4 regions of the Bacillus sp. GW823-FHT06A11 genome follow, and region 4 is predicted to be linked to each of the others. Evidence: riboswitches for the same ligand, from Rfam matches in the RefSeq annotation. Region 4 holds a riboswitch; each other region holds the start of a gene.

What was found. Region 4 has a riboswitch for S-adenosylmethionine ahead of metI (cystathionine gamma-synthase/O-acetylhomoserine thiolyase). Riboswitches for the same ligand answer to the same signal wherever they lie in the genome.
Region 1: another riboswitch for S-adenosylmethionine. It lies ahead of AC1Q8L_RS15170 (ECF-type riboflavin transporter substrate-binding protein); the one in region 4 lies ahead of metI (cystathionine gamma-synthase/O-acetylhomoserine thiolyase).
Region 2: another riboswitch for S-adenosylmethionine. It lies ahead of mtnW (2,3-diketo-5-methylthiopentyl-1-phosphate enolase); the one in region 4 lies ahead of metI (cystathionine gamma-synthase/O-acetylhomoserine thiolyase).
Region 3: another riboswitch for S-adenosylmethionine. It lies ahead of AC1Q8L_RS05060 (Na+/H+ antiporter NhaC family protein); the one in region 4 lies ahead of metI (cystathionine gamma-synthase/O-acetylhomoserine thiolyase).

The regions. Positions count from the first base shown of each region.
Region 1 covers NZ_JBXAHS010000003.1:201,781-209,755, reverse strand. Annotated here, with positions in the region: gene AC1Q8L_RS15190 (LytS/YhcK type 5TM receptor domain-containing protein) at 1-606, shown strand, start outside; gene AC1Q8L_RS15185 (YjcZ family sporulation protein) at 699-806, opposite strand; gene AC1Q8L_RS15180 (energy-coupling factor transporter transmembrane component T family protein) at 943-1,743, opposite strand; gene AC1Q8L_RS15175 (ABC transporter ATP-binding protein) at 1,736-3,436, opposite strand; gene AC1Q8L_RS15170 (ECF-type riboflavin transporter substrate-binding protein) at 3,447-3,995, opposite strand; SAM riboswitch class I at 4,135-4,250, opposite strand; gene AC1Q8L_RS15165 (aspartate/glutamate racemase family protein) at 4,404-5,084, shown strand; gene AC1Q8L_RS15160 (macrolide family glycosyltransferase) at 5,176-6,363, opposite strand; gene lepB (signal peptidase I) at 6,622-7,152, opposite strand; gene AC1Q8L_RS15150 (peptidoglycan D,D-transpeptidase FtsI family protein) at 7,229-7,975, opposite strand, start outside.
Region 2 covers NZ_JBXAHS010000002.1:717,882-725,856, reverse strand. Annotated here, with positions in the region: gene AC1Q8L_RS12365 (pyridoxal phosphate-dependent aminotransferase) at 1-726, shown strand, start outside; SAM riboswitch class I at 791-896, shown strand; gene mtnW (2,3-diketo-5-methylthiopentyl-1-phosphate enolase) at 961-2,205, shown strand; gene mtnX (2-hydroxy-3-keto-5-methylthiopentenyl-1-phosphate phosphatase) at 2,202-2,861, shown strand; gene AC1Q8L_RS12350 (methylthioribulose 1-phosphate dehydratase) at 2,858-3,496, shown strand; gene AC1Q8L_RS12345 (1,2-dihydroxy-3-keto-5-methylthiopentene dioxygenase) at 3,474-3,986, shown strand; gene AC1Q8L_RS12340 (hypothetical protein) at 4,275-4,550, shown strand; gene AC1Q8L_RS12335 (DUF3909 family protein) at 4,586-4,918, opposite strand; gene AC1Q8L_RS12330 (NAD(P)-dependent oxidoreductase) at 4,924-5,802, opposite strand; gene AC1Q8L_RS12325 (serine hydrolase) at 5,807-6,943, opposite strand; gene AC1Q8L_RS12320 (GGDEF domain-containing protein) at 7,034-7,975, opposite strand, start outside.
Region 3 covers NZ_JBXAHS010000001.1:1,023,551-1,031,525, reverse strand. Annotated here, with positions in the region: gene AC1Q8L_RS05085 (sodium-dependent transporter) at 1-557, shown strand, start outside; gene AC1Q8L_RS05080 (hypothetical protein) at 585-743, opposite strand; gene AC1Q8L_RS05075 (murein hydrolase activator EnvC family protein) at 845-2,119, opposite strand; gene gltP (glutamate/aspartate:proton symporter GltP) at 2,615-3,889, shown strand; gene AC1Q8L_RS05065 (ribonuclease FAU-1 family protein) at 3,958-4,476, shown strand; SAM riboswitch class I at 4,597-4,702, shown strand; gene AC1Q8L_RS05060 (Na+/H+ antiporter NhaC family protein) at 4,797-6,113, shown strand; gene AC1Q8L_RS05055 (lmo0954 family membrane protein) at 6,296-6,652, shown strand; gene AC1Q8L_RS05050 (PspA/IM30 family protein) at 6,700-7,362, shown strand; gene liaF (cell wall-active antibiotics response protein LiaF) at 7,469-7,975, shown strand, end outside.
Region 4 covers NZ_JBXAHS010000002.1:530,904-538,878, forward strand. Annotated here, with positions in the region: gene AC1Q8L_RS11225 (MBL fold metallo-hydrolase) at 1-81, shown strand, start outside; gene AC1Q8L_RS11230 (class I SAM-dependent methyltransferase) at 91-1,203, shown strand; gene AC1Q8L_RS11235 (ArsR/SmtB family transcription factor) at 1,346-1,636, opposite strand; gene AC1Q8L_RS11240 (cysteine hydrolase family protein) at 2,070-2,582, opposite strand; gene metC (cystathionine beta-lyase) at 2,751-3,914, opposite strand; gene metI (cystathionine gamma-synthase/O-acetylhomoserine thiolyase) at 3,911-5,023, opposite strand; SAM riboswitch class I at 5,117-5,227, opposite strand; SAM riboswitch class I at 5,431-5,540, shown strand; gene AC1Q8L_RS11255 (bifunctional homocysteine S-methyltransferase/methylenetetrahydrofolate reductase) at 5,611-7,443, shown strand; gene metH (methionine synthase) at 7,443-7,975, shown strand, end outside.

The sequences.
Region 1 (7,975 bases), on a different contig from region 4:
GTAAAAGGATTTACACAGCTTTTAAAAACACCAAATTTAACTCCTGAATCAAGAGACGAATATATTAAACATATACTTGAAGAGTTAAATCGTGCCCAAGAAATTATCGATGATTACTTAACGTTTGCCAAACCAGCTCCAGAAAAATTAGATCAAATTTCAGTAAAGCAAGAGTTAAATCGAGTTATTAATATGATATTGCCATTGTGTAATATGAATACGATACATATTACACAGGATTTTTCTGAGGCAACCATTGTTGGTAATAAACAGCACTTTCAACAATGTTTTTTAAACTTAATAAAAAACAGTATTGAAGCAATGCCTAATGGTGGTACCTTAAATATTTCCTCATCTATCAATAATAGTAAAGTTGAAATACGAATTGAAGATAGCGGAGTTGGAATGTCACAGGAGCAAATACATCGATTCGGTGAACCGTATTTTAGTACAAAAACAAAAGGAACTGGTTTAGGTACGATGGTTGCTGTTAAGATTATTGAGACGATGCATGGAAGTTTAAAAATCCGAAGTATCATTAGTAAAGGAACGACTTTAACAATTACGTTCCCGAAATATAGTAAGAATACGCATTTAAACAAATAAAAAAGGAGCATAGTTGCTCCTTTTTTATTTGTTTCGATACATAAGTATCTTCAATGTTTTTTTAGTTTACATTTGTGAAGACTAATTAAAAATTAGTATCCTCCGCCCCAGCAGCTGCATCCTACAATTATTAATAGAATGAATAACACAACTAATAAAGCGAAACCTCCACCAAAACCACAAGAACCACCGTAACTCATATTTTCTCCTCCTTTTGGTTTGAAAACTAATAGGTAGTTGATCATTTTAACTGGTTCGTATTATACATTATGTGTATATCCCTTTTTTGAGCATGTCTACATAAAAATAAGTAAAAGCACTCGTTTAAAGAGTGCTTTAAAATGGATACCAAAAGTTTTGAAATACGTTTAATTTTAAATATACCGCAACAATAAATATGAAAATACCGGCAAATAAAGCGATGAAATCTTCACGTTTCGCCTTACTTGTATAAAACCATGTACGTTTATCCTTCTTTCCAAATCCTCTTAAATCCATTGCATTTGAAACCGTATCTATTCTTTCTAGAGAATGAATGATTAGCGGCCAGAAAATTAAAACACGGTTCTTCATACGAACCCATAAACTTGCTTCTCCTTTTTCAAAAGCCACTCCTCTCGCTTCTTGCGCGTGTTTAATAATTTTATACTCAGACTGGATGTCAGGAATATAACGAAGTGCAATATTTATTGCATAAGTAATCTTATAATGAATACCAAGTTTACTTAAGTTACTTACAAATTCGCTTGGATCTGTCGTGTATATAAAAAGAAGTGTAAATGGTAGTAACGTAAAATACTTTAATGAAAGTGTAACTGCATAAAATAATGTTTCATATGTAATCGTTGCATATCCAACATGTAAAAACGCAGTATATGATTCAGTTAATTCAGATCCATGAGTTGGTGTAATAAATAAAATCATGACAGAGTTTAATAAACTAAATGTAAATATGACACTAAAAACAATTAAAATTTTATGAAATGGAATTTTAGCAACACTGAGTCCGATACACCCAACGATAAATAATATTAGCAACACCCGAAAATCAAAAAACAAAAAAGTAAGCGTCATACAAAAAATAAATAAAAACAATTTCACTACCCCATCCATACGATGAAAATATGTACTATGCACCTTCCTCCCTCCTATTACTCTCTAAATAAAGTTCAATAAATTTTTCTGGACATGCAATCCCACTAAATTTAACAAGCTTGGTTAAAGAACTCTCTCTTAAGTTAGCTATTTGTAACGTTTCTTGATCACCAAATACATTAGACACTGTATTATCCGTAATAATTTTCCCTTCATGTAGAACTACTGCACGGTCTGCATATTCTAGTGCGAGATTCATATCGTGAGTGATAAAAATAAATGAAATACCCTTCTTAGCTAGTTTTTTAATAAACGACATAAATTGTTTATAATGATAATAATCTTGTCCCGCTGTCGGTTCATCTAATATGATAAGCTTAGGATTTTTTGTTAATACAGATGCGATTGTTAATCTCTTTTTTTGCCCATAGCTTAGTGCTTGAATTGGCCAATTACGAAATGGATATAAACCACAAATTTTTAAAGTTCCTTCTACTCTATTCTTAATTTCTTCCTTAGAAAAATTATGTAATGTTAATGTAAATGAAACTTCTTCAAAAACAGTAGGCTGTGTAATCATATGATTTGGATTTTGCATCACGTAAGATATGATTTCCCCACGTTTACGAATAGACCAAGAACTAATATCTTCACCTTTTAACAAGATTTTCCCATTTTTCATTTTGTTTATGCCTATAAGACTATGAGCTAATGTTGATTTCCCTGCTCCATTATGCCCTAACAGTGCCACAATTTCTCCTTCATATATTGAAAGGTTTACATTTTCTAATACTTTTTGTTTATTAGAGTATGAAAATGATAAATTCTCCACTTTAAGTAATTCCTTGTTTTTAGTATTCCCTTTTAATATGACTTGTTTCTCCATCCACTCTTTTATAACGTTGCTTACCTTTTCTTTTTGAAGGTTTTCCATTGGATATATTACGTCATTATTACTATCAAAATGTAATCTCTTTAATGCTTCGATGTAAATAGGCTCTCTTAAGCCGATACGTGGTAATATATTTGACGCTAAGATTTCTTTTGGTGTTCCTATCGCAATGACTTTACCTTCATCAATTAATATAACTTTGTCTAAATCCAGGTTTAAAATTTCTTCTATTCTATGTTCAATAATAACAATCGTTTTATTATATTGTTCATGTATATCTTTCATAAGTTTTATCGTATGTAAGGCACTTAGTGGATCTAAATTAGCTAACGGTTCATCGAACAATAATATATCCGCATTTGTTGTTAATAAACCCGCTAGAGAAACTGTTTGCTTTTGACCTCCTGATAATTCATGTGGACTTTGTTTATGAAACGTATGCATCTTCACCTTTCTTAATGAGTCCGAAACAATCTTTTTCATGTCATCTTGCTTTACACATTCATTTTCTAAATAAAAAGCTACATCTTCTTCTACTGTCAGACCAATAAATTGAGCATCTTGATCTTGCAAAATTGTTCCTACCTGCTTACTTTGTTCAAAAATACTTCCTTCCCTCGGGTCTTTACCGGCAATTAAAACGTTACCTGTACTAGTCCCTTCGTAAGAAAATGGGATTAGCCCATTTATACAATGAGCTAATGTCGACTTTCCTGAACCACTTCGTCCAGCAATTAGTACTTTTTCCCCAGGGTATATATGAAAGGTAATATCACTTAAAGTAGGCTGCGCAGCATGCCCATATTGAACGGTGAATTGTTCAAACGAAATAATTGGTTTCATGTTAACATCCCTACTTTTCAATTTTTAAATGTGTATGTTTCTTATTAGATTTTGCCAAGCCAATTGTAAGTGGCAATCCAACTACTAAGAAAACGATAACATCGGAAATTGTTGCTCCTAATACTTGGATAACAATTTTGTCAAATGGTTCTCCCATCACAATAATATCGAATGCCCCAGCAAATATAATAGCAATGACAATACCAACTAATCCAGTAATTGCTAAATAAGAAATATGCCCCTTGTTAAACGACCCGTTTTTCACACTAAAACCAACTCTTTTTTGAATAAGACCCATCGAAAAACCAATAATCCCTGAACTAATAACCCAGCCCCACCAAATCCCCCATCCAGCAATCGTATCTGTTACGGTATGACCGATAAGTCCGATTAACAGTCCTACCACTGGACCAAATAATGCTCCAAAAACAGTTAATATAGCTAATGCTGGTTTAATAAATGTATTCGGTGCAATAGAAAATCCCCAAAGTCCTAATATCCCGTATAATGCTGCTCCAATACCGATTGCTACTACTAACTTTGTTGATAATTTGTTCATGACAATTCCCCTCTCATATTAGTCAACTTTTATTACTCTATATTTAATTTAAAAATGAATTATGCATCGACACTCCCTTTCTATACAACAAAAAATGACCTCTTACATAAGAGGTCATTTTCTTTCACGTTCAAGAATCCTCTTATCTTTCAAAAAACACATCGTGTCCTCTGCGGAATTAGCACCTTCCTATAAAATTGCATAGGGGTTGCTGAGGTTTCTTAGGGCCGTTCCCTCCACCTCTCTGGATAAGTATTAATTTGTAATTCGTATTATGGCACTAAAGAATGTAAATTTCAACACTTTTCTTACTATTTTTATTTTTTATTAAATAGCGCATTTAAATCATTGTATTCTTATCGGAATTATGAAATAATAAATTCAAAATCGTTTCGGGAGGAATGCATTATGAAAGTTATTGGTTTGATTGGAGGATTAAGTTGGGAATCTACATCATTATACTATAAACATATTAATACACTTACACTCTCTCAATACGATCAAAATGCGAAGCTAATTTTATATAGTATGGACTTTGGTGAAGTAACTACTTTATTACAAAACCATCAATATGAAGAAGTGAAAAATGAACTAGTTACAGTTGCAAAGAAAGTTGAAAAATCTGGGGCTGAATGTTTATTAATGTGTTCAAATACTGTACATCTATTTGCCGAGGAGGTAGAACAAGCAATATCTATCCCGCTTCTTCACATTGGTGATGTAAGTGCTAAAGAAATGGTAGAACAAAATATAAAACGTATCGGACTATTAGGAACAAAACAAACGATGGAGCAAGATTTCTATAAATCACGATTAGCGAAATATAACATTGAGACAATTATCCCCAATGACGAGGAAAGAACTTTTATCCACCATGTCATATTAGATGAATTAAGTAGAGGGATCATTTCAGAAACATCTAAAGAAGAGTTATTACAAATTACAAAATCATTAATTCAAAATGGTGCTGAAGGTATATTATTAGGCTGCACTGAAATACCTTTACTCATCTCCCAAAATGATCTCACTGTTCCCGTTTTTGATACTACTTTTTTACATGCAAATACTGCTGTGCAATTTGCTGGATAAGAATATACAAGCATAAAGGTGAGAACCTCTATGCTTGTATACAGTTACGACTATTTATCCCGCTATTTATGGGCAGTAAAACCTCTACCGATTAAAGTTTTACTTTATTTAAAAGAGATTCAATAACTGCAATTGCTTCTTTTGAACCACCACATTCTAAAAAGCTATCATTAAGTTTTCTTATACCATGTTTATACTTTTCATTTGAAAGAACATCTGTTACGGCCTCTTTTAAAGTGTGCACATTAACATGTTCTTTCAATAGTCTATGTGCCGCTTCAAGCTCAGTTAGTCTTTGCGCTATCATAGGCTGGTCTTTATCATGCGGTATTATTACAAATGGGACATTATAATGAATGGCATCGTGTACGCTATTCATACCGCCATGTGTAATAAAAACATCTGCTTCATTTAATATTTCTGATTGAGGTACGTATGGAGCAATTATAAAATTATCTGGTGCTTTCTTAATTTTAGAAATATCATTTCTATCACCAATTGCCATTACAACTATCCCATCAAAATCTGAAAAAGTATCAATACAAGTATTAAAGAATGGTTCGAGTCCTTCAAGCAGTGTTCCCATTGAAATATAAATAACTTTCTTTTCTTTAAGTGATTCCAGTGGAAACTTTATATTTGTTTTACGCTTTGAAATACTCGGTCCAATAAAAATGTTATTTTCCCCGAACGATTCGCTATTAGGTTGGAAATAACAACTTGTGTATACGAGACAAACATCACCCTTATTATTCATAAATTGAAGATTATTCTTTGGTTTTACTCCAAATTTATGTTCCATCTGATTTAGTAATTTTTCAGAGATTTCCTCTGGTTGGAATGGCATATCTGCATTTGGATGAAAAGGTAATGTCTTCAAAAATTCTGGCGGAATTAAAAATATAGGTGAGGACACTACACCTGGAACTTGTAAATACTCCTTTACTAACTCTCCTGCGCCAAATATATCATAAATTACGAAATCAAAATTTATACTTTCACATAATTGTTTCGTAATTTCTAATATATATAAAGAAGTTTGAACATGCACATGAAAGAAAGCATTTAACCCAGATGAGGTTTCAGCATCAATAGAAATCTCTTTTAATAGATCCGGATGAGTATGTACAGTAGCTCCTAAATCTTCAATTCTATCCTTAAAGTTTGCCGTTGTAATATAATGTACATTATCCCCTCGTTCAGTAAAGGCTTTTACTAAATTTAATGTAGGGTTTACATGCCCCTCTGCTGGAAAATTAACTACTAAAATATTTAGCACTTATTTCTCACTCCTTACATTTCATTTTTTTAATTAAGCATACTGTTATTTGTACAAGTAATCTTCCCCTAATAGTCCTAATATGCTTGTTACATTATGTTGATAAATAATTTTCAGTCATCAACATAAAAAAAGCATCTACCTATGTAGATGCCTAACCGTGATAAGGAGTGTTCTGTGAGGTTAGAACAAGCTTTTCTGCTTGTCCTATGCTATCAATATATGATTTATTTTATAAAATGTGAATCGTTAATAGAATTATTTTATCCATTTTATATGATCAAATGGATAAAATACCATTTCTACCTTACCTATTATATTTGACTCATCAATAAGTCCAAGTGTATTCCTACTATCTTTACTATGATTACGATTATCACCTAACACAAATAATTTATGCGTAGGAACTTTTATTTCTCTAAAATTTGAAAAACGATTGGATACTTGTAACATATCTAAATGTATATACGACTCATCACGCTTTTTACCGTTAATATATACCTCATCCTCTTTTAATTGTATATTATCCCCCGATAATCCAATAATTCGTTTCACATAGTAAGTAGGCTCGTCTTCTTTTTTTATGATGACAACATCCCCATGCTGAAAAGACGATAAACAGACGTTTACCTTATTAACAAGTATATAATCTTTTTCATTTAAAGTAGGTTGCATCGAAATTCCTTCTACCATACAAAATAAAAATGACTTATTAATAAAAATAACCCCTATTATAATTAAGATGTAGCTACATATGTTCCTCCAATATTTTAGAATAAACAGCTTCATATATACCTCATTTCTAATCTATTCCCAGATAAAAACGCCTCTAGTTCATATGAATGCTAGAGACGTTTCGTCCATTTTAATTCTCTTTAGAGTTATCTGTTTTTTGCACTTCACCAGTTAATCGCTTATTTTTCAAATCAAAATAAGCATCTAAAACTTCTTTTCCAATATCGGAGTTAATGCCCGATTTATCATTTTCAACCCACGGTACTACAACAGAAAATGCTACTTCTGGATCATCATATGGCGCATATCCAGCTAATGTTAAGTTATAACATTCTCTACGGTCGCCTTTCTCATTTCGCCCAATTTCATTTTCTCCACCATATACAGTTTGTGCGGTCCCTGTTTTACCAGCTGGTTTATATGGTGCTTTTTGGAACGCTCTTACTCCCGTTCCATCTCCGTCTTGAAATACTTTTCTAAATCCTTCTTTTACTTGATTAATATATTCTTGTTTCATATCGATTCTATTTAAAACAACGGGTTCTATTGATTGTACTACTTTACCAACCTCATCTTTTTGAACGGTTTGTTCTCTAATCTCTTGAACAATTTGTGGTTTCATTCGATACCCTCCATTTGCGATAGTCGAAATATATTGTGCAAGCTGAAGTGGTGTATACGTATCATATTGTCCAATAGAATAATCTAATAAGAAACCAGGCTGATTATCTTTTCTTCCAATTTGGCCTGCAGTTTCATTTGGTAAATCAATACCAGTTTGTACGCCTAGTCCAAATTGCCTGAAATAATACCTCATTTTATCAAAATATTCTTGTTTAATATCTAGCGAACTATTTTTTACATAATCCACTCCAGC
Region 2 (7,975 bases), 190 kb from region 4:
AATCATTTTTTACCGGATTATAAAAAAATTGACGACTCTATCGCTGAACGGGCAAAGTTAATGTTTTTAAACTATCCAAATAACCCTACAGGTGCTACTGCATCAAAAGATTTTTTTGATACAACCATTCATTTTGCTAATAAACATAATATATTAGTTGTTCACGATTTCGCTTACGGTGCTATCGGATTTGATGGTCAAAAACCTGTTAGTTTCTTGCAAGCAGATGGTTCGAAAGATATAGGAATTGAAATTTACACGTTATCAAAAACTTTCAATATGGCTGGCTGGCGTATTGCTTTTGCAGTTGGAAATGAAAGTGTCATCGAAACCATTAACCTATTGCAAGATCATATGTATGTTAGTATTTTTGGTGCAATTCAAGATGCTGCTCGCGAAGCACTATTAAGTTCACAGTCTTGTGTAGTAGATCTTGTAAATAGTTACGAATCTCGGAGAAACGCTCTTATTTCAGCTTGTCACTCAATTGGTTGGAATGTAGACATTCCAACCGGATCATTCTTTGCATGGCTTCCTGTACCAGAAGGTTATACATCCGAGCAATTTTCTGATATTTTACTAGAAAAAGCACACGTTGCAGTTGCTCCTGGTGTTGGATTTGGTGAACATGGCGAAGGGTATGTCCGTGTTGGTCTCTTGCATACAGAAGATAGATTACGAGAAGCCATTAATCGAATTGATAAATTAAATTTTTTCAAAAAGTAATTGACAACATGAAAAATATCTGACAAAATTCAGTTATCTTAAAAATTTAAACATTTCTAAATACTTCTTATCAAGAGCAGGTGGAGGGACGAGCCCGACGAAACCCGGCAACCGATCTACAATCGTAGACACGGTGCTAATTCTCGCAGCATTATGCTGACAGATAAGGAGCTGGTTGTAAAAAAACCTCTCCTTAGCTGAGAGGTTTTTTTATTTAACTAGGAGGTTATAACAATGAGCGGAATTATAGCGACGTATTTAATCCATGATGATTCACATAACTTAGAAAAAAAAGCTGAGCAAATTGCTCTTGGTTTAACAATTGGCTCTTGGACTCATTTGCCACAATTATTGCAAGAACAATTAAAGCAACATAAAGGCAACGTCATTCATATTGAGGAATTAGCTGAACATGAACATACGAATTCGTATTTACGTAAAAAAGTAGAACGCGGAATTATTAAAATCGAATATCCGTTATTAAACTTCAGTCCAGATTTACCAGCAATTTTAACGACTACATTTGGAAAGCTATCCCTTGATGGCGAAGTAAAATTAATTGACTTAACTTTTTCAGAAGAATTGAAAGAACATTTTCCTGGTCCAAAATTCGGGATAGATGGGATTCGAAACCTTTTACAAGTGCATGATCGTCCCCTTTTAATGAGTATTTTTAAAGGAATGATTGGACGAAATATTGGGTATTTAAAAACGCAATTACGTGATCAAGCAAGTGGTGGTGTAGATATAGTAAAAGATGATGAAATATTATTTGAAAATGCATTAACACCACTTACGAAACGCATTGTATCTGGAAAAGAAGTTTTACAATCCGTATATGAAACATACGGACATAAAACGTTATATGCCGTAAATTTAACAGGACGAACTTTTGATTTAAAAGAAAATGCGAAACGTGCAGTGCAAGCTGGAGCTGATATTCTATTATTTAACGTATTTGCTTACGGACTAGATGTACTGCAATCACTTGCAGAAGATGATGAAATCCCAGTTCCTATTATGGCACACCCTGCTGTAAGTGGTGCTTATTCAGCATCTAAGTTATATGGAATTTCATCTCCATTATTACTCGGAAAGCTACTACGCTATGCTGGGGCTGACTTTTCATTATTCCCATCTCCATACGGAAGTGTTGCGCTAGAAAAAGAGGAAGCTCTTGCTATCTCAAAATATTTAACTGAAGACGATGCATTTTTCAAGAAGAGCTTTTCTGTTCCATCTGCTGGTATTCACCCTGGTTTCGTTCCCTTTATTGTACGAGATTTCGGTAAAGATGTTGTTATTAATGCTGGCGGCGGGATACATGGACATCCAAATGGAGCGCAAGGCGGTGGTAAAGCTTTCCGTACTGCAATTGATGCTACTTTGCAAAATAAACCACTCCATGAAGTAGATGACATAAATTTGCATAGTGCACTACAAATATGGGGAAATCCCTCTCATGAGGTGAAATTATGAGTATTCAAGTATTTTGTGATTTCGATGGCACGATTACAAATAATGATAACATTATGTCCATTATGGAAAAATTCGCACCACCAGAAGCTGAAGAAGTAAAGAATAGAATTTTATCACAAGAGCTATCTATTCAAGAAGGTGTTTCTCAATTATTTCGATTAATACCTACTCATCTGCACGATGAAATTATTCAATTTTTAATAGAAACTGCTGAAATTCGTAATGGTTTTCATGAATTTATACAATTTGTAAATGAAAATAACATTTCTTTTTACGTTATATCAGGTGGAATGGATTTCTTCGTCTATCCACTCTTACAAGGACTCATTCCAAAAGAGCAAATTTACTGTAATGAAACAGATTTTTCAAATGAATACATTACGGTGAATTGGCCTCATCCTTGTGATCATCATTGTCAAAATCATTGCGGATTATGTAAATCATCACTCATCCGTAAATTGAGTGATACGAATGACTTCCATATTGTGATTGGAGATTCAATTACTGATTTACAAGCTGCGAAACAAGCAGATAAAGTATTTGCTCGTGACTTCCTTATTACAAAGTGTGAAGAGAATTATATTGCTTATACACCGTTTGAAACATTCCATGATATTCAAAATGAATTAAAACATTTGTTGGAGGTGAAATCATGAAACAACTTTTTCGTCAATGGTATGACTTAAGCGAGATAAAAAAAGAATTAACAACTCGAAATTGGTTCCCAGCAACAAGTGGTAATATTTCTATAAAAGTTAGTCATGAGCCACTTACTTTTCTCATTACAGCAAGCGGTAAAGATAAAACAAAAACCACTCCAGATGATTTTCTATTAGTAGATCATGTAGGAGTTCCCGTTTTAGAGACTGAATTACGCCCTTCAGCAGAAACAATATTGCATACACATATTTATAACAATACGAATGCCGGGTGCGTACTTCATGTTCATACAACTGATAATAATGTCATCACAAATTTATATAGTGATGCAGTTACCCTTCAAAATCAAGAAATTATTAAAGCTCTCGATATTTGGGAAGAAGGGGCAACAATTCACATTCCTATTATCGAAAACCATGCCCATATCCCAACGCTTGGAGAAAACTTCCGAAAGCATATACAAGGTGATTCGGGAGCGGTATTAATCCGTAACCACGGTATTACCGTATGGGGCCGAGATAGCTTTGATGCAAAGAAGAGATTAGAAGCTTATGAGTTTTTATTCCAATTTCATATAAAACTATTATCAATTCAAGGAGGCGTTTCTAATGGCGCAAATTCGTATTCATGAAGTAAATACTCGTATTGAAAATGAAGTGGAAGTATCTAAATTTCTACAAGAGGAAGGCGTTTTATATGAGAAATGGAATATTTCTAAACTTCCTACTCATTTAAATGAAAATTATTCTTTAACAGATGAAAACAAAGCTGAAATATTAGCTGTTTTTTCAAAAGAAATCGCTGATGTTTCAGCACGTCGAGGTTATAAAGCACATGATGTAATTTCACTTTCAAATAGCACACCTAACCTTGACGAATTATTAATTAATTTCCAAAAAGAACATCATCATACAGACGACGAAGTCCGCTTTATCGTCAGTGGTCATGGCATTTTCGCTATTGAAGGCAAAGATGGGAAATTCTTTGATGTTGAACTTGAGCCAGGCGATCTAATATCTGTTCCAGAAAATGCAAGACATTATTTTACCTTGCAAGATGATCGTCAAGTTGTAGCTATTCGTATTTTTGTAACAACTGAAGGCTGGGTTCCAATCTATTAAGGTAGTTAGTTGAATAAAAGGACTTGGATCCCCTTTTCCAAACTTTTATTCACTCTACATATATACATCCTCCTATGGAACAGGCTTATTTCACTTTTGAAATAAGCCTGATTTTTTATTTACTCAAAAGTACCATTTCATCACAAATTTAACGCCTTGATTTTTCAAGTGTATTTTTTGAACATTTATTGAACATTTATTGAAATCTTTCTGAAAATTCTGTTTTAAATGTGATATACTACAATTAACTAAGAAGGAAAATAATATCGCAAACAGAGGGGGATAATCATGAGCTTACTTATCGCACTTATACTTGGAGTTACATGTGGAGCATTTCCTGTTATTTTAGGAGCTATTATGGAAGAGTTAGAAATTGGTGTTTTAGGATTTGTCGCATCTTGTGTAAGCGCTTTATTATTTGGTTTATTCGGCGCTATTCCTGTTTCAATTCTGTGTGCTTTTTATATAATACGCCATGCTCGTACAAAACAATTTGGTCCTAATCACATCGCACAAATTATCCCATTCCCGGTTGAACGATGTCGCCGCGCTTCTAACTTATAATGACTAAATAAATAAAAGTCCTCAAATGAGGACTTTTATTTATTTTCTTCTAGAAATTGAAACAATTCTTGTAGATGTAGGGCATCTTCACCATAGCTAACAGATACATGAAATATACCGTCAATCTCAGCTTGCATATAAAGATCCACTCCATCACGATCATATTTCAATGCCAAATAAAACTCCATTTCTTCTAACATCTTTTTAGAGGTTCGAATTACATAATGCCCCTTCTCATCTCTTCCATATTCAAAGTCTGGTTCAAAATCATATTTTTGTTTAAAAGCTTCTTTTTGTTTTTCATTAATTTGCATACAAGTAGCTCGCTGTACAGTATCAATCATCTCATCAAACTTTTGAAGGTCCACCTCGTTTACCCCCTTATATATTTTTTATATAATACTTGTGTTCCACTATTTTCTTCGCCATCCTTAATTAACTCTTCATACAATTCTTTCGCCAAACTTAAGCCTGGGACTGGTAATTGTAATTTCTCTGCTTCCTCTAAAGCAATTTTCATATCTTTCATAAAATGCTTTACATAAAATCCTGGCTCAAAGTCTCCTTTTAACATTCGAGGAGCTAAATTACTTAATGACCAACTACCTGCTGCCCCTGTTGAAATACTCTCTAACACTTTATCTGGATTCAATCCAGCCTTCTTCGCGTAAGCAACAGCCTCACATACTCCAATCATATTGGAAGCAATCGCAATTTGATTGCACATTTTTGTATGTTGTCCACTCCCAGCTGGTCCTTGTAATTGAATGTTTGTTCCTAACTTTTCAAGTAAAGGTAAGCATCTATCATATATTTCTTTCTCTCCACCTACCATAATTGCGAGTTTTGCTTCTTTCGCACCAACATCTCCTCCTGAGACAGGTGCATCTAACGTATATATATTTTTGCTTTTTGCAACTTCATTAATACGTTTTGCTAAAGTAGGTGTAGATGTCGTAAAGTCAATTGCTATCGTACCTTCTTTTGCATGTTCTATAATTCCTTCTATACCAAAATACACTTCTTCTACATCATGTGGATATCCAACCATTGTCATTACAATATCAACTTGCTTCACTAACTCTTTTGGCGTATCACACCATTGTGCACCATCTTGCACTAAAGAATCTGTTTTTGCTTTCGTTCTATTATATACATATACTTTATGACCATCTTGCATTAAGTGATAAACCATACTTTTTCCCATTACGCCAATACCAATGAAACCTATTGATAAAGTTTTATGTTCCATTTTCTCATCCCCTTTGTTCTAATAAATCATTTACCATCTTTCGGAACTCTTTATTAAAGTCATCATCCATACTATTTTTTACATTTGAAAATAACATAACAAAAATTCCTTTTTCTTTATTAAAATTATTGAAAGTGTTCCAACCAGATAATACACCATGATTATGAAAATAATCTGGATATATATAAAAACTAAATGCATATTTCCGTTCTGCTGAAGGCGAAAACATTGCTTGTATACTTTGTTCAGAAAGAAGTTTTCCATTTATAATTGCTTCGTCTAACTTCTTCATATCTCCAACTGTCGTATACATCTCACCACAACCATATAGCCAATCCATGCCTAACTTCTGCGCTGGTACAAGCTCTTGATTTTTTTTCACATAACCCTTTGTAAAATTTTTATCTCCAGGTACCATATTTCCCATACCGGATTCATGCATATCTGCTTTTACAAATATGTTTTCTTTTATGTAATCTCCTAAAGGTTTTTTCGAGATATGTTCTATTATATAAGCAAGAACCATATAATTATAATCTGTATATCTCCAACCTGTTCCTGCAGGAAATTCTAAATTTTGACGTCCAATCCAATTAATTAACTGTAAACGGGAAGCAGCATTCACATTTCCTTTCGCATGTTCAGGTAAACCAGAGGTATGGGTTAATAAATGATATAGCGTAATATTTTTATTCTCCGGAAATGAAGGAATATATTTATTTACATTATCTTGAATATTCAATTTACCTTGTTCTTGCAACTGTAAAATAGATGTGGCAACAACTGTTTTCGTAATAGAACCAATACGATATTTTGTTTGAGGCGTATTTTCTATTTTATTTTGAACATCAGCATACCCATATCCTTTATTCAATATAACACGCTCTTTATCTGTTACCAAAACTGTTCCATTAAATTGCTTTCCGACTAAATATTGATCTAATTTTTGAGATATGCTAGCATAATCAATTTGTTGCTCTTCTTTTTCTTCTATATTCCCTTGTACTTCTGATTCAATAGTAGGATTCACTTTAGTTGTTAATACAGTGTTTTCCTTTATATTGGGGCTAACAAGAAAATAGTATACTCCGCCGCCAACTATAGCAGACAGTGAAGCCATCACCATTACTTTTTTTATCATATTGATCCTCCATAATTCCTTCGCTAAAAATTGTCCCCCTATTCTATTATCAAACAATAAAAAAAAATCGCAACAATTTGTTGCGAAAAATTACATTTTTTCTTTTCTATACACACATACTTGATTCTTCCCATTTTTTTTCGCTTCATATAATGCAATGTCCGCTCGTTGCATTAATTCTTCTCTTGTAGTTCCTTGTTCATATAACGCAACTCCAAAGCTAGCTGTTAGCTTCGAAATTCCAGTGAATTGCTTTGTTTCAATGAAGAATCGTAATGACTCCGCAACTTGAAATGCTTCCTTTTCTACTGTATTTGTCACTAATATAATGAATTCTTCTCCTCCCCATCTTGCAAATACATGTTGTTGCTCCACTTTAGATTTCATAAGCTCTGCAAGTTGTATTAATGCCAAATCACCAAAATCATGACCATATGTGTCATTAACCGTTTTAAAATTATCTATATCAAATAAAATGATAGCTATTTTCTCATCACTACGTATTACCTTTTCCCACTCTACCTCTAGTATTTGTTGAAACTTTAAACGATTATAAATCTCTGTCAATGAATCTACCATAGCAAGTCTTTCTTGCTCTTGATAGATTTCATCTAATTCTGTAATTTCCGTGCACTTTACAATAAATCTTGATAAATCTTCTGGCAATGGTGTCGCACGTAATAAAAAAGTGGATACTACCCCTTCATAATTTAGCATCTTAATTCTTCTACCACTTGATAAAGTATCGTCTAACCATGTTATATCATGCGTCGTCGAATAGTATCCACTTTCTCTAATAAAATGTTCAGCAAATACTAAATGTTGCTCACGATAGGCAAACAGATTTTCATATCCAAAAAAAGCTAAAAAATTTGTATTACAATCAACAATCTCATCATCTTCTACTATAAATAATAGATCATTTTGAAAATCAAACATCGTTTGAAGCAATTCCTGCTGCAAACCGACTTGCCTTACTAAAGAAAGTTGATACAAACTCTTATTCACTTCCTCTAACACTGCTTGCGGAGT
Region 3 (7,975 bases), on a different contig from region 4:
CAATTTTCCCAGCGATTTTCGCATTAGGAGTTAAACCGACTGAAGGACCGGGATTACTGTTTATCGTCCTTCCAGCAGTATTTGCAAAAATACCATTTGGTCAATTTTTCTTTATTATGTTTTTAATTTTATTCTTCTTTGCGACTTTAACATCAGCAATTTCAATGCTTGAAATTGTAGTAGCATCTGTTGCGAAAGGTAATGAGAAGAAGCGTCCGTCAGCATCATTATTAATTGGTATTCTTATTTTTGCAGTCGGTATTCCATCAGCGTTATCATTTGGGATTATGAGTGACGTGAAAATATTTGGGAAAACATTCTTTGATTTAGTCGACTTTTCGGTAAGTAACGTATTGCTGCCGTTAGGAGTACTAGCTATTTCATTATTTGTACCAAATAAAATGAGTAAAGAGTTGTTGATGAAAGAATTAGAAGTGACGGAAACGAAGGGGAAAACGTTATTTAACATTTGGTTCTTCTTACTTCGTTATGTCATTCCGATAACTGTAATAATTGTATTTTTAAATGTGATAGGTGTATTTAAAATGTTTGCATAAAAAAAGGCGGGGATCTCCCGTCTTTTTTTATGTTGTTGAATGTAATAGACGATTATACGCTTTATAGGCTGTGGTGACTGCGAGGAATGAACCGATTAAAAATAAAACTGATCCGCCAAATGTAAATATCCGGCCGATAAATGTCGCTCTAGCTTCTTCTATTTTTTGTTGTAATTGCGTATTCATATTGATCACCTCGTAAACTATAGGCATTTAGTTATAGTCTATGTAGAATGCCTATATTGTGTGAAGTGTAAATAAAAAACCTCGGTAGGTACCGAGGTTTTTTATAATCCGATATAAGGAGATGGGTCGACTGCGTTTGTCTTGCCGACATTCCATTCTCCAAGATGAAGTTCGAAGTGTAAATGTTGTCCGTATGATTGGCCCGTGTTCCCCATAAATCCAAGCTGATCGCCTTGTTTTACAGTTTGTCCATTCGATACAGAACGGCTATTCATATGAGCATATACTGTCGTATATGTTTTTCCGTTTATACGGTGAGATAAATACACTACGTTTCCGTAACTAGATGATAATTCTGAGCGAATAACAACGCCATCTGCAGCAGCGATAATTGGAACCGTTCCCGAAGCGGCGATGTCAATTCCTTTATGGTTATCTAAAGAACGTACACCAAATCCGGAAGTTTTTGATCCAGCTGCTGGTTTGATAAAGCCACCGATGTTTGTATCATGTGGTGTTGGAGCTGCTTGAGTTGCTTGAGCAGATTTAGTAGCTTGTTGTTTGCGAGCCTCTTCTGCCTGGCGAGCTTCTTCCGCTTTACGAGCTTCTTCGGCCCGTTTTTCTTCTTCAATTGCTTTTTGCACAGCTTGACGTTGATTTTCTAAAATGCCTTTGGATTCTTCTAATCCTTCAATCTCTGAATCTACTTTTGCTACTTTCGTATGTAGATCGTTAATAAGAGTCTGTTGCTGCAGTTGGTTATTTTGTAATTCTTGTTGTTTTTGTTCTAGTTTTTGCTCAGATTCTTTCAGTTGTTGTTCTTTTTTCTCAACAGCTTCTTTTTCTGTAGTTACAGCATTTTGATCAGATGTTTGTTTTTTTACAATATCTGTATCGTTGTTTAATATTAAACTTACGGAGTACATATTATCAACAAGATCAGCAATGTTTGTAGAGTTTGTTAATACTTCTGTAATGATATTTGTACGCGGTTTTTCTTGCATAGATTGTAATCGTTGTTTAATAACTTCCTGACGTGTATCTATGTTTGTTTGTAATTGTTCTATATGTTTCTTTTTGTCAGTAATTACTTGTTGTGTTTTGCTAATTTCTTTTTTTGTATCGTTTAATTCAGCCTCGTTTTTATTAATAGAAGTAGTTAATTCATCGATTTTTTTCTGTAATTCTTGAATTTCTTTTTCTATTTGTTCTTTCTCGACTGATTTATTTTGTAAGTCACTTTGTTTGCCTTCTAATTCAGATTGAATGTTAGATAATTTATCTTGATTTGTTTCAGCGTATACGGGTGAAAGTAACGGGGAAGCAAAAATCGTTCCTGCTGCTAAAACACTAAACGCTGCAAATTTCTTTTTCATAGTTGTCTGACTCCTTTCCCTATGAATGTTATATATCATAAGAAGAAGAGTGTCTATCGTTGTAATCATAATGTAAAGAAAACTTTATAAAATTGCTAAGTTTTGTCGGAATTTATCATTTTTCAACTTTAATTGTCATAGTACTTACATTTTATTTATGGCTGTAATAAAGGTATATTTTGGGATTTATCTGTAAAATACAGGAGGAAAGTAATAGTTTTTATGGGGTGAAATAGTACTTAGAAAGCTAATAAAACACTAGTAAGGAATCGTTCTCATGTGAGGTTTTCTAACATGGGTTTATTTTTTGTCAAGAAAATTATTTGCATTCGGGGAAAGTTATTTTGTTGTCAGATTTTAAATTTTGATTTATGATTTTTAACAGGGACAAAATGTAGTGAATTGTCGAATAATATGTAATACTCTTAATTTCTTAGTTTTATAGAGATAGAATGAGAGATAGAGTGACACATCGAAGAGGGGGTTACAACAAATATGAAAAGAATAGGACTTGCATGGCAAATATTAATAGGGCTTGCGCTTGGTATTGCGGTTGGGGCGATTTTCTTTGATAATCCAGCTGTTGTTAAGTACTTACAACCAATTGGTGATATTTTCATCCGATTAATTAAAATGATCGTTGTACCGATTGTTGTAGCAAGTATTGTTGTTGGGGTTGCTGGTGTTGGCGATGTTAAAAAACTAGGTCGACTAGGCGGAAAAACAATTCTTTACTTTGAAATTATTACAACAATTGCAATTATTGTTGGTCTATTAATAGCGAATATTTTCCAACCAGGAAAAGGCGTAAATATGGAGCAGTTAACAAAGACAGATATTTCGAAATATACACATACGACAGAGCAAGTACAAAGTCATTCATTTGCAGATACGTTTGTAAATATTGTTCCAACGAACATTATGAAGTCATTGGCTGACGGAGATATGCTTGCTATTATCTTCTTCTCTGTACTATTTGGTTTAGGTGTAGCAGCAATTGGTGAGAGAGGAAGACCAGTTCTTCAATTTTTCCAAGGTGTAGCTGATGCAATGTTTTATGTAACAAACCAAGTTATGAAATTTGCACCATTTGGTGTGTTTGCACTAATTGGTGTTACAGTTTCTACATTTGGTCTTGCTTCATTAATTCCATTAGGGAAATTACTAATTGTCGTATATGGAGCAATGATCTTCTTCGTCGTAGTTGTCTTAGGACTTACAGCGAAAATATTTGGAATTAACATTTTCCAATTCTTTAAGATTTTAAAAGACGAGCTGATCTTAGCGTATTCTACAGCAAGCTCAGAAACAGTTTTACCAAAAATCATGGAGAAAATGGAGAAATTCGGTTGTCCGAAAGCAATTACATCTTTCGTTATTCCGACAGGTTATTCATTTAACTTAGATGGATCAACTTTATATCAAGCAATTGCAGCTATTTTCTTGGCGCAAATGTACGGTATTGATTTATCTATTACACAACAAATTACATTATTACTTGTATTAATGGTTACATCAAAAGGTATCGCAGGTGTACCGGGCGTATCATTCGTTGTATTATTAGCGACACTTGGTACAGTAGGTATTCCACCTGAAGGTTTAGCGTTCATTGCTGGTATTGACCGTATTTTAGATATGGCTCGTACAGCAGTTAACGTTGTAGGAAACTCTTTAGCAGCTGTAGTTATGTCTAAGTGGGAAGGTCAATATGACGCTGAAAAAGGACAAGCTTATTTAAAAGAGATTTCTGAAAAGGGTCAAGCTGCTTAATTATAATATGAACAAGCTCTCACATAATATGTGGGAGCTTTTCTGTATATAGAAGAGGAGTATACATAATGAAACGTAAATATGGTGACGGTTCTTCGTGGAAAAGACTAATAGAAAAGAGTTATAGGCTTAAGCAAGTGGAAGAGGGAATGCTCGGAATACTGGATATAAAAAAGGTGAGAGAGCCTAGTTGTAAAGAATATGATGGTAAAGAAATTTGTATTGCAAGTGATGGGTATATGTGGGTTCAATATTTCATTAATGGAAAGAACTTTGCGATTACAGCTATGTTAGATGATAGGCACAATTTAGTGCAATATTATATTGATGTGACGAAAGAATATGAAATAGACGATCGTGGTTTACCGTATTTTGATGATTTATATTTAGATGTAGTATTATTACCTAGCGGTAAGGTGTATGTATTAGATGAAGAGGAGCTAGAGGATGCTTATAAAAGTGGCGATGTCACGAAGGAAGAGTATGAGTTAGCTTGGTACACTACGAAATGGATATTAGAAGCAATAAAAAATAGTGAATTTTATTGGATTTCAATATTGGAAGAAGAAATCGAAAAGTTAAAATGATTATTGTATTCAAATTTTTGTATAATTACCAAAAAAATCTATACAAAAAATAATTGACTTTTGTTTTGTAAGCGAGTAAAGTTAGGGAAGAAATTATTATTAAAAAATAAATATGAAACCTTCTTATAAAGAGAGGCGGAGGGACTGGCCCTACGATGCCTCGGCAGCGGACTCGATTTCAGAGTGCTGTGCCAAATCCAGCAAGCATGTGCTTGAAAGATGAGAAGAGCGTTTCTTATAGATGTATAAGACCTCTTCTCATCGGAAGAGGTCTTTTGTTATTCATTAGAAAAAGGTTGAAACTAGGGAGAGATGGTACTTTGAAAGAAACGAGAGGAAATGGTTTAGCTTTATTACCACTTGGGATATTTTTGGCGCTATTCATTGGTTCTGGAATTATTACAGGTGATTTCTATAAATTGCCGATACTTGTAGCAATTTCAATTGCTGTAGGAATCGCTTTAGTGATGAATCGTAAAGAAAGTTTTAATGTGAAAGTCGAGCGGTTCGCTAAAGGTGCAGGAAATCCGGATATTATGATTATGGTATTAATTTTTGTGCTTGCAGGTGCATTTTCTGAAACGGCTAAAGGAATGGGCGGAGTAGACTCAACTGTTAATTTAGCGTTAACTATTTTACCGCCAGGATTTATCGTAGCTGGAATCTTTGTTATTGGTGCATTTATTTCATTAGCAATGGGAACTTCAATGGGAACAATTGCAGCATTAGCGCCGATTGCTGTAGGTATTAGTGGTCAAACTGATATCTCAATTGCGCTTGCAATGGCTACTGTTGTTGGGGGAGCGATGTTTGGTGATAATTTATCATTTATTTCAGATACAACAATCGCAGCTGTTCGTTCACAAGGAACAGAAATGAAAGATAAGTTTAAAACGAATTTTTTAATTGTGTTACCAGCGGCTATTATTACAATTGTACTATTAGTAATAGTTACTTCAGGAAGTGACACGCAAATTAAAGCACATAGCTTTGATTGGATAAAGATTTTACCGTACGCAGGAGTACTTATTACAGCGCTACTTGGCTGGAATGTACTTATTGTATTAACTGGTGGAACTGTATTATCTGGTGTTATCGGTCTTATAGATGGAAGTTACACGTTAGAAAGTTTCTTTAAAAGTGTAACGACTGGAATGGGCGGTATGATGGAGTTAGTATTACTTGCTATATTAATTGGCGGTATGGTTGAATTAATCCAATATAATGGTGGTATTCAATATTTAATGAATGTATTAACACGTAATATTCGTTCGAAAAAAGGTGCGGAATTTGGTATTGCTGGTTTAGTAAGTATGACGAATATGTGTACAGCGAATAATACGATTTCGATTATTTTTACAGGCCCGCTTGCAAAAAATATTGCAGATCAATATGAAATAGACCCTCGTAAATCAGCGAGTGTATTAGATCTTTTCTCATGTTGTGTACAAGGATTAATTCCGTACGGTGCCCAAATGTTAACGGCAGCAGGATTTGCAGCGTTATCTCCGGTTGAATTGTTGCCATATGCATTTTATCCAATCTTAGTTGGAGTATGTGGGATTGTTTCTATTTTAATTGGATTTCCAAGATTTTCTAAAGTAGCTGAGAAAAAAGAGTATCATAAAACAGCTTAATTTAATATGAATGTTAGTAATTAAAAAAACGTGCAGAGAATAAACTCTGCACGTTTTTTTGCGTAAAGGGCTGAATATGACTCGGTCTTAAGTCTGAGTTAAAAACGGTTCTTAAGCTCGTTATGGAAAGATGAAAAAATAGTTAAGATAAGAGTATCAAATCGAAGGGAGGCAAGCACAAGATGAAACAATTTCTAGCGTTTATCGCAGCCGGTATTTTGGCTTTAATTGCTCTTGGTAGTCTTGCTGGTATTGTAGGATTCGCAATCGGAGCAGGAGTTGTATATTGGAGCTATAAATCATTTGTGCGAGCTAAGTCATTTTTTGGAAAGTTAGCTTGGGGTATTGTTGGTTTAATCGGTTTATCCATTGCGCTTTCTCATTCACCAGCATTAATCGGTATCGCTGCTTTAGTGGTTTTATACTACGGATACCGTGAGTGGAAAAAAGAAAAAGATGTAGTTGTTGAATCTGCTCCAGAAAGTTCTAAACCATATAGCAACTTTGAAGATGAGTGGAACAAATTAATGAAAAACTAAAACAATAAATCAAATTATAAATAAAGTAGAAGAGAGGAAGATTTATAATGAAACAATCTTTATTCGGACGTGTACGCGATGCAATTTTAGCTGATTTTCATAACGTGTTAGATGAGAAGGAAAGAAAAAATCCAATTGCGATGTTAAACCAATATTTACGTGATAGTGAGCGTGAAATAACAAAAATTGAGAAGTTAATTGAACGTCATAAAACATTAAAATCTAACTTTGCTCGTGAGCTTGAGCAAGCACGTTATTTCGTTAACAAAAGATCAAAGCAAGCTATCATTGCTCAAGAAGCAGGCGAATTACAATTGCACGAACGTGCGTTAGAAGAGGTAGCTTATTATGAAGGGCAAGTAACTCGATTAGAAGAAATGTATGCAGGTGTTGTAGAGCAAATTGATGAGTTAGAGCGTCGTCTTTCTGAAATGAAAAATAAATTAAAAGAAATGCACGCAAAGCGTATGGAACTAATGGCACGTGAAAATATGGCACATGCAAATCGTCGTATGAATACTGCAATGCATAAAATGGATGAAAATAATCCGTTCTTACGATTTGAAGAAATTGAAGATCACATTCGTGACTTAGAAACTCGTATGAATGAAGAGCATGAGCGTGACACATTTGATATGAAAATTGCAAAACTTGAGCGTGAAATGAAAGAAAAGAATGATGTATCGTTAACGAAAGAGTTAACAAAATAATAGTAGTATATTATAAAACAGGCTTATGATATAGTGATAGGAGAAAAGGTGTTGGAAAGCAATGCCTTTTCTTCTATGTATATGTGACAAGAAGGGGGGAGCTGAAATGAAGAAACATTTTTCAAAGACACAATTAATGGGGATGCTCCTCATCATATTTGGATTCGGTCTTTTTCTTGATATGATACTTGGACATTTTGAACCAGGTGGTCTCATTTTTGCATTTATTATGCTTATGTTTGGAAGGCATTATCGTAAAAAGAATCGTTATGTACGGGGAAATGTATTTTTATTTGTTGGTGGTATCGTATTTTTATTCTTCTTATTTTCATCAGCAGCATTTGTTCTTGTCGTATTTGCTTGTTTAGCTTTAATTGGTTATCAATTGATTCAACAAGGGCATCAGCAAAAAGCAATGAAGGTTGAAATTAAAGAAAAAGGGATTATAGACGAAGAGAAGCAAATATATCGTACAGAACCATATTTGAAAAATATGTTTGTAGGCAATGTACGAATGATGGATCATATTTATGAACTTGAGGATATTAATGTTCAATACGGTGCTTGTGATGTGGAAATAGATTTAACTACTGCTATGATTCCAGAAGGGGAA
Region 4 (7,975 bases):
GATGAGACAGCGGTGTTATGTGGACATGGTCCAGAAACAAGCATTGGTTTTGAAAAAGAAAATAATCCGTTTTTACAATAAGGAGTCATTATGGGAATGGAGCTCATTTTAAGAGAATGGATGGGGAAAGAAAAGGATTATTCAATTTCATATAGTACGTATATGAACCTTGTATTGTATACAGAAGGTCATGGATATTATATGAAAGAACGTGAAAAGATTGGAAGACAAGGGGATTTTTTTACAAGTAGCAATGTATCCTCTGTTTTTGCAAAAACTTTTGCTAAACTTTTTATTCGTCTTGTTGAAAATGGTGAAGTTGCTTCGAATATTTGTGAGGTTGGTGGGGGAACTGGAAAGTTTGCCTATGATGTTTTACAAGAATGGAAGCAATTATCTCCAAAAACCTTTATTGATTTAAACTATTCAATGATTGAAGTGAGCCCTTTTCATAGGAAATTACAGCAGGAGCAACTTGGCTCATTTTCTAATGTATCGTACTATACCTCCTATAGTGAAATAGGAGATTCTTTCGAGGGAATTCTCTTTTCGAATGAGTTGTTTGATGCATTTCCTGTTGAAATAATTGAGAAAAGAAATGGTATGTTGTATGAAGTACGTATTACATATACAGAGGAAGGAAACCTTTCAGAAGTATGTAGGCCGTTAGATAAAAGAATTGGTCGATATTTATTGAAATATAATATTCATATTGCTGAAGGGCAACGTTTTGAAGTACCAATTGTGATGGAGGAGTATATAAAAGAAATCGCGAAATGGTTTCAAAAAGGTATATGTATTACAGTTGATTACGGATACACAAAAGAAGAATGGATGCATCCAGCACATCGTGAAGGAAGTTTGCGAGGTTATTATCAGCATAAGCTAATACGTAACCCACTAGCGCATCCAGGTGAAATGGATCTTACTACTCATATTCATTGGGACGAGCTAAAGGAGATGTTTAGTATGCAAGGAATGAGTGCGGTATGGCATAAGAAACAATCTGAGTTCTTGTTAGCTGCAGGGATATTAGAACAGCTTACGAGCCATCAAGATATGAATCCTTTTTCTGAAACGCAAAAACAAAATCGAGCAGTTCGTTCTATGATTTTGAATGGAGGAGTAGGGAGTGCGTTTGATGTTGTTATACATACAAAAGATATGCAACATTTACATTTGGAGCGGTATGTAACAATATAAAAAACAAGACACAGTATATACTGTGTCTTGTTTTTTAATACGACTTATGTAGTATTATATATTTCCTCTCATGATATATATTTATATTAAAGATATGAGATAAAAAATATAGAATACGTTCTTTTTCTTCGATTATTAGTCCCTAACCTAATAATACGCGAACGAGTTGAATTATTGTTTCGTTCTCTACTTTGTAATAAATTTCTAATCCTTTTCTTTCACTAGAAACGATTTTAGCGCTTTTTAATTTTGCTAAATGCTGTGAAATTGTAGATTGTGGCATGTTTAAGCCAGTGTACATTGTAGAAACGTTGCTTGGACCGCGCTCAATTAATCCTTTTACGATACATAAACGAACAGGATGAGCCAGCACTTTTAATAATTCTGCATTACTTTCATATAGTTCTAATTCTTTTTGAAAGGTTTCTAACATGTTCTTTTCCACCTCCGTGTGAGCTATTATACCATACTATACATACCAAAAATTTAAAGAAAAGAAAATAGTTGTTGCAGAAAAAAAGTCCTAAAGTAAAGAAATTGTAAGAAAAGAGACCATGATGTAAATAAAATAGGTAAATTAGCACGTTTTTGTAAAATGACATTTTTGGGTGAAAATTTCGATGCGTTTTAAAAATTGAAAGATATAGATATATTTGTAACACAATTTTATCATGATTTTCTTATTCTTTCAAATGAATATACGAAATTTTTAAAATAATATGACAAAGGAATTATAATGATATATATAGAATATAAAACAGGTTAAAAGAAAAGAAGCTGAATGTAATTCGCTTCTTTATGGTGATAATGAAATATTTGATTACGGCTGATAAATCTTAGGATAATCAAGTCATTAGTCATTTATTCTAAAATTCATCTTTTAGCAACGTTAAAAATCTGTGATTCCATATGTTCTCGTAAAAATCAATTGTCTCTTTTGCGGACATAAAAGGATTATTCAACGTAGAGGTTGTTTTCTGTACCATAAAGTTTTCGTATCCCAGTCCGTGGGCAAACTTAATCGTAGCATCCATACAGTACTCTGTTTGGGCGCCACAAAATTCAATGCAATTTACAGATAATTGATCTAAAATTTCTTTTAAGTTTGTTTTATAAAATGAATTTGCATGTGTTTTTCTTACAAAAAAATCTTGTTCTTGAACATCTAGATCGGTATGAATAGCCCAAAGTTCTTTCTCGGGTACTAAATCATCATCACAATGTTGAACAAAAAGGATTGGTTTATTTAATTTTCTGTATGAATAAATTCTTTTATTTACTTTTGTTAGTAAGTTCTGTAAATCAAATAAATGCTCCTCGCTATAACATACGCCATTTTGTAAATCGATAACGATTAAAATATCTGAACAAGTATCCATTATTTTTACCTCTTTTTATTTCTTAATATATCAATTAATCCATTATTTAGAAATAGATGATATACTTTTATTTTTTTATGGACTATAAGAAAAGAAGAAATTCAAATGAATATAACTAAAACGCAGAAAAAGAAGATATGAAAACCTAATCTCATATCTTCTTTTTCTCTATGCATTTACAGGTTCTTCTACATAAGAAAGGGCATTTTCAAAATCGGATATTAAATCGTTAACATTTTCAAGACCGACTGATAACCGAAGTAATGAATTAGAGATTCCTCTTTCATCACGAGCTTCTTGCGACAGTGCTGCATGTGACATTTTTGCTGGATAAGAAAGAATTGACTCTACAGCTCCTAAACTAACTGCAAAAACAGGTAATTTTACTTTTGATAAAAATTGGCGGAGTGCATCTTCTGACTGCAAAGTAAACGATAAGACCGCTCCAGCTGATGTTGCTTGAGATTGTTGAATATCAAATCCGAGATGTGTTTGTAATCCCGGATAATAGACATTTTGTACTTTAGCGTGCTCTTGTAAATAATGTGCGATTTTATTGGCATTTTTAGCTGAATGCTCGAGGCGTACGTGCAATGTTTTTAGACCGCGAAGTACGAGAGAACAATCTTGAGGTCCTAAAATAGCACCGAATGCATTTTGTAAAAATCCAAGCTTTTGAGCGAGTTCGGCATCTTTTACTACTGCTAATCCGGCAGTAACATCACTATGACCAGCAATAAATTTTGTAGCACTATGAAGAACGACATCAGCTCCAAGTTCAAGTGGTTTTTGGAATAGTGGTGTCAAAAATGTATTATCAACAAAAGTAAGAGCGCCAATAGATTTTGCGAGTTTAGAAACCTCGCGAATATCTGTCACTTTTAAAAGTGGGTTAGAAGGTGTTTCTACATAAAAGAGCTTTGTATTTGGTTTCATGTTTTGTTTTATTTCTTCTAAATTGGTCATATCAACAAATGTATGTGAAACACCGTAACGGGAGAGTACCTCAGTTATCACTCGGTAAGTGCCTCCGTATACATCTTCTGAAATGAGTACGTGATCACCTTGTGAAAGAAGGAGGAATGCAGTGGAAATCGCTGCAATGCCTGATGCAAAGGCGAATCCCTTTGTTCCACCTTCTAATAAAGCAATGATATCTTCAAGAGCTTCACGAGTTGGATTTCCTGACCTGCTATAGTCATATTTTCCGAACGTATCTACATCAAACTGGTGAAAAGTTGATGTGTTATAGATAGGAACGTTCACAGCTCCTGTTTGCGAGTCATGTTTATATTGGTTGTGTAGTAAGAGTGTATCTATAGAATAACTCATATTCTTACACCTTCTTTTACAAGTTTAATGGCTTGCTTTAAGTCTTGAATTAAATCGTTACTATTTTCAATGCCAACGGAGAATCGAAGAAGACGATTACATACACCGTTTGCTGTTCTAATTTCTTCAGGAATATCAGCATGTGTTTGCGTTGCTGGATAAGTCATTAAACTTTCTACACCACCAAGACTTTCGGCAAATGTAATTAAGGATAAAGATTGTAAGAATGGATTAATCCAAGCTTCATCTTTAAGGCGAAATGAAATCATGCCGCCTCTTCCAGGATAAAATACATCTGTCACCCCGTCTTCATCATTTAAATATGCAACAACTGCTTTCGCATTTTCTTCATGCTGTCTCATGCGAAGCGCTAACGTTTTCATACCGCGAATTAATAACCATGAGTCAAATGGGCTTAAAACTGCACCTGATGCATTATGATAATGAGCGATTTCTTCACAAAGTTCCTTTCCTTTTGCAATGACAAGTCCGCTTAGTACATCGTTATGTCCCCCTAAATATTTCGTTGCGCTGTGAAGTACAATGTCAGCACCTTCTGTTAATGGTTGCTGTATATAAGGTGTGTAGAATGTGTTGTCTACAATAAGAAGTAGTCCGTGCCTTTTCGCTACAGTTGCGACAGCAGCAATATCAGTAACTTGCATTAATGGATTAGTTGGAGTTTCTATGAAAATAGCCTTCGTTTCAGTTGTGATAGCTTGCTCAATTTGTTTAATAGACTGTGTATTTACGTATCTACATCGAACATTCCACTTTTTTTCATGTTCAGAAAATAATCGATACGTTCCACCGTATAAATCTTCAGATACAATAAGTTCGTCTCCAGAGCGGAATAGAGAAAGGACGAGGAGAACAGCCGCCATCCCTGAACTACAGGCATAACCTTGTTCGCCATATTCTAAGTCTGCGATTGCCTGTTCTAAAAGACCTCGAGTTGGATTGCCAGTTCGTGAATAGTCAAAGCCAGTAGATTTACCAATTCCTTCATGACGATAAGCGGTTGAGAAATAAACTGGTGGATTAACCGTTCCAGTTGTAGTTTCACTGCGATTGCCGATTTGTGCTAGTTTTGTTTCGATTGTTGACATGTGAAAATTCCTCCTTTTAAATTGAAACATTAAGTGAATATAAAATAAAAAAAGCCTTCTAAGAAGAAGGCTTTCGGTTTGAATAGAGTCTTCTTCTCATCTGTCAAATCTTTCACAATTTGCTGGAATTAGCACCTTATTAACAAAATGTTAATGGTTGCTGAGGCGTCACAGGGCCAGTCCCTCTACCTCTCTAGATAAGAATGTTCGTATGAAATTTTTATTATGTTTTTAACTTTACAACAAAAGATAATTGAATTGCAACTTTATTTTAAATAATTTTTATTTTTCCGCAAGTGTCATTGACTTTTACTTTTGTGCATGCTAAATTTATTAAAAAATTAACAAACATTGTTAAAAGGGGAACGCATTTCCTTTTAGCTACATAAATAAAATAATAAAGACAACTCTTATTGAGAGCGGTGGAGGGAAAGGCCCTGTGAAACCCGGCAACCTTCAAACGAAATGTTTGAAACGGTGCTAATACCTGCAAAACGAATGTTTTGCATAATAAGAGGAGGAACGATTATGTCCCCCTCTTCAAAGTGAAGAGGGGGTTTTTATATTGATAGAAATGAGGGAGATTCGTGAAATTACTAGATTTATTATCAAAAGGAATTGTAATAGGTGATGGTGCGGTTGGGACGTTATTGCATTCACATGGCTTGCAAAGTAGCTTTGAAGAATTGAATGTATCTGATCCAGACTTAATTATATCGATTCATAAACAATATGTAGCTGCTGGAGCAGATGTAATTCAAACGAATACGTATGGAGCAAATGAGGCGAAATTACGTATGTACGGCTTAGAAAATCAAGTTACAGAAATTAATAGAGCGGCAGTAAAACTGGCGAAAGCATCTGTTACAGATAAAAATGCAATTTTAGGAACAATTGGTGGTATGAAACATATCGGAGCCGTTACAACGACTGATATGGAAAGGGAGTTTATGCTACTTGAACAGGCAGGGGCTTTACTAGAAGAACAGGTTGATGGATTACTATTAGAAACTTTTTACGATGAATTTGAATTACTTCATGCTGTTAAAGTATTGCGTAAGCAAACGAACATTCCAATTGTTGCTCAATTAGCGTTACATGAAGCAGGTACGACTCAAAATGGAAATGATGTTAATGAAATATTAAAGCAACTTATAGATTACGGTGCAAATGTTGTTGGATTAAATTGTCAACTAGGGCCGCTTCATATGACGGAGGCTTTCAAAATGATATCGATTCCGCAAAATGGCTATTTATCAGCATACCCAAATGCAGGTCTCCCGAATTATGTGGAGGGACGTTACGTATATGAGGGAAGCCCAGCTTATTTTGAGGCGATGACGCCGAGATTTATTGAGCAAGGTATTCGGTTATTAGGTGGTTGTTGTGGTACGACTCCAGAACATATTCAAAGTATGAAGCACGCTGTTGCGAATGTTACACCTGTAATAGAAAAAGACACCATTCAAAGGCCGAAAGTTGTTCATACGCATGAGAAACGTTCGAAGGCTCACGTCACTCTAGCAGAGAAAGCGAAAAAACAAACGACAGTTGTAGTGGAATTAGATCCACCGAAAACGTTAGATACACAGCGGTTTTTTGAAGGAGCAAGAGCTTTAAAAAGAGCGGGAGCAGATGCTATTACTCTAGCAGATAATTCATTAGCATCGCCTCGTATTTCTAATATGGCAATGGGTGCGTTATTAACGAAGCATGATATCCCGGTATTGACACATTTAACGTGTAGGGATCATAACGTCATTGGACTACAATCTCATTTGTTAGGTTTATCGGCGTTAGGGATGGAAGAAGTGTTAGCTTTAACTGGTGATCCAGCGCGCGTTGGTGATTTTCCTGGTGCAACTTCTGTATACGATTTGTCCTCTATTGAGCTCATTAAAATGATTAAAGAAATGAACGATGGACGTTCAATTTTAGGGAAATCACTTGGACCGGCGACAAGGTTTTCTGTAGGCGGCGCATTTAATCCTCACGTGAGGCACTTAAAAGCAGCGGTTAAGCGAATGGAACGAAAAATAGATGCTGGAGCGGAATATTTTTTAACTCAGCCAATTTACGATATCGCGTTAATTGAAGAAGTGTATGAAGCGACAAAGCATTTGGAACAACCTATTTTTATTGGAATTATGCCGTTAGTAAGTAAGCGGAATGCAGATTTTCTTCATTTTGAGGTACCGGGTATTACTCTTCCAGAAGAAATAAGAGAGAGAATGGATGGACACGAAACGAAAGAGGCGGCAATTGAGGAAGGGATTCGCATTTCGCAAGAATTGATCGACGCAGCGATGAAATATTTTAATGGTATTTATCTTATTACACCATTTTTAAAATATGAAATTACAGAACATCTTGTTAAATATGTAAGAGAAAAGCAAGAAGTGAAAGAAGGTATTAATTGATGAAGTGTATAGAAGAAAAATTACAAAATAGCATTTTAATATTAGATGGTGCAATGGGAACAATGATTCAGCAAGAGGATTTAACTGCTGAAGATTTCGGAGGAGAAGAGTACGAGGGCTGTAATGAATATTTAGTAGAAACAAGACCAGACGTTATTTTAAAGATTCATAAAGCTTATATTGAAGCTGGAGCGGATATTATTGAAACAAATACATTTGGGGCAACGAATATTGTACTAAGTGATTATGAGCTGTCTCATTTAGATGAAGAACTAAATGAAAAGGCAGCACTTTTGGCGAAGCAAGCTGTTAAAGAAAGCGGTAAGGAAGTATATGTTGCGGGAGCGATGGGACCAACAACGAAAGCAATTAGTGTTACTGGTGGTGTGACTTTTGAAGAATTGATTGAGGCTTATACAAGGCAGGCACGAGGATTATTAAAAGGAGAAGTTGATGTATTACTCGTTGAGACGAGTCAAGATATGCGTAACGTGAAAGCAGCTTATATTGGAATTCAAGCTGCTTTTGAAGA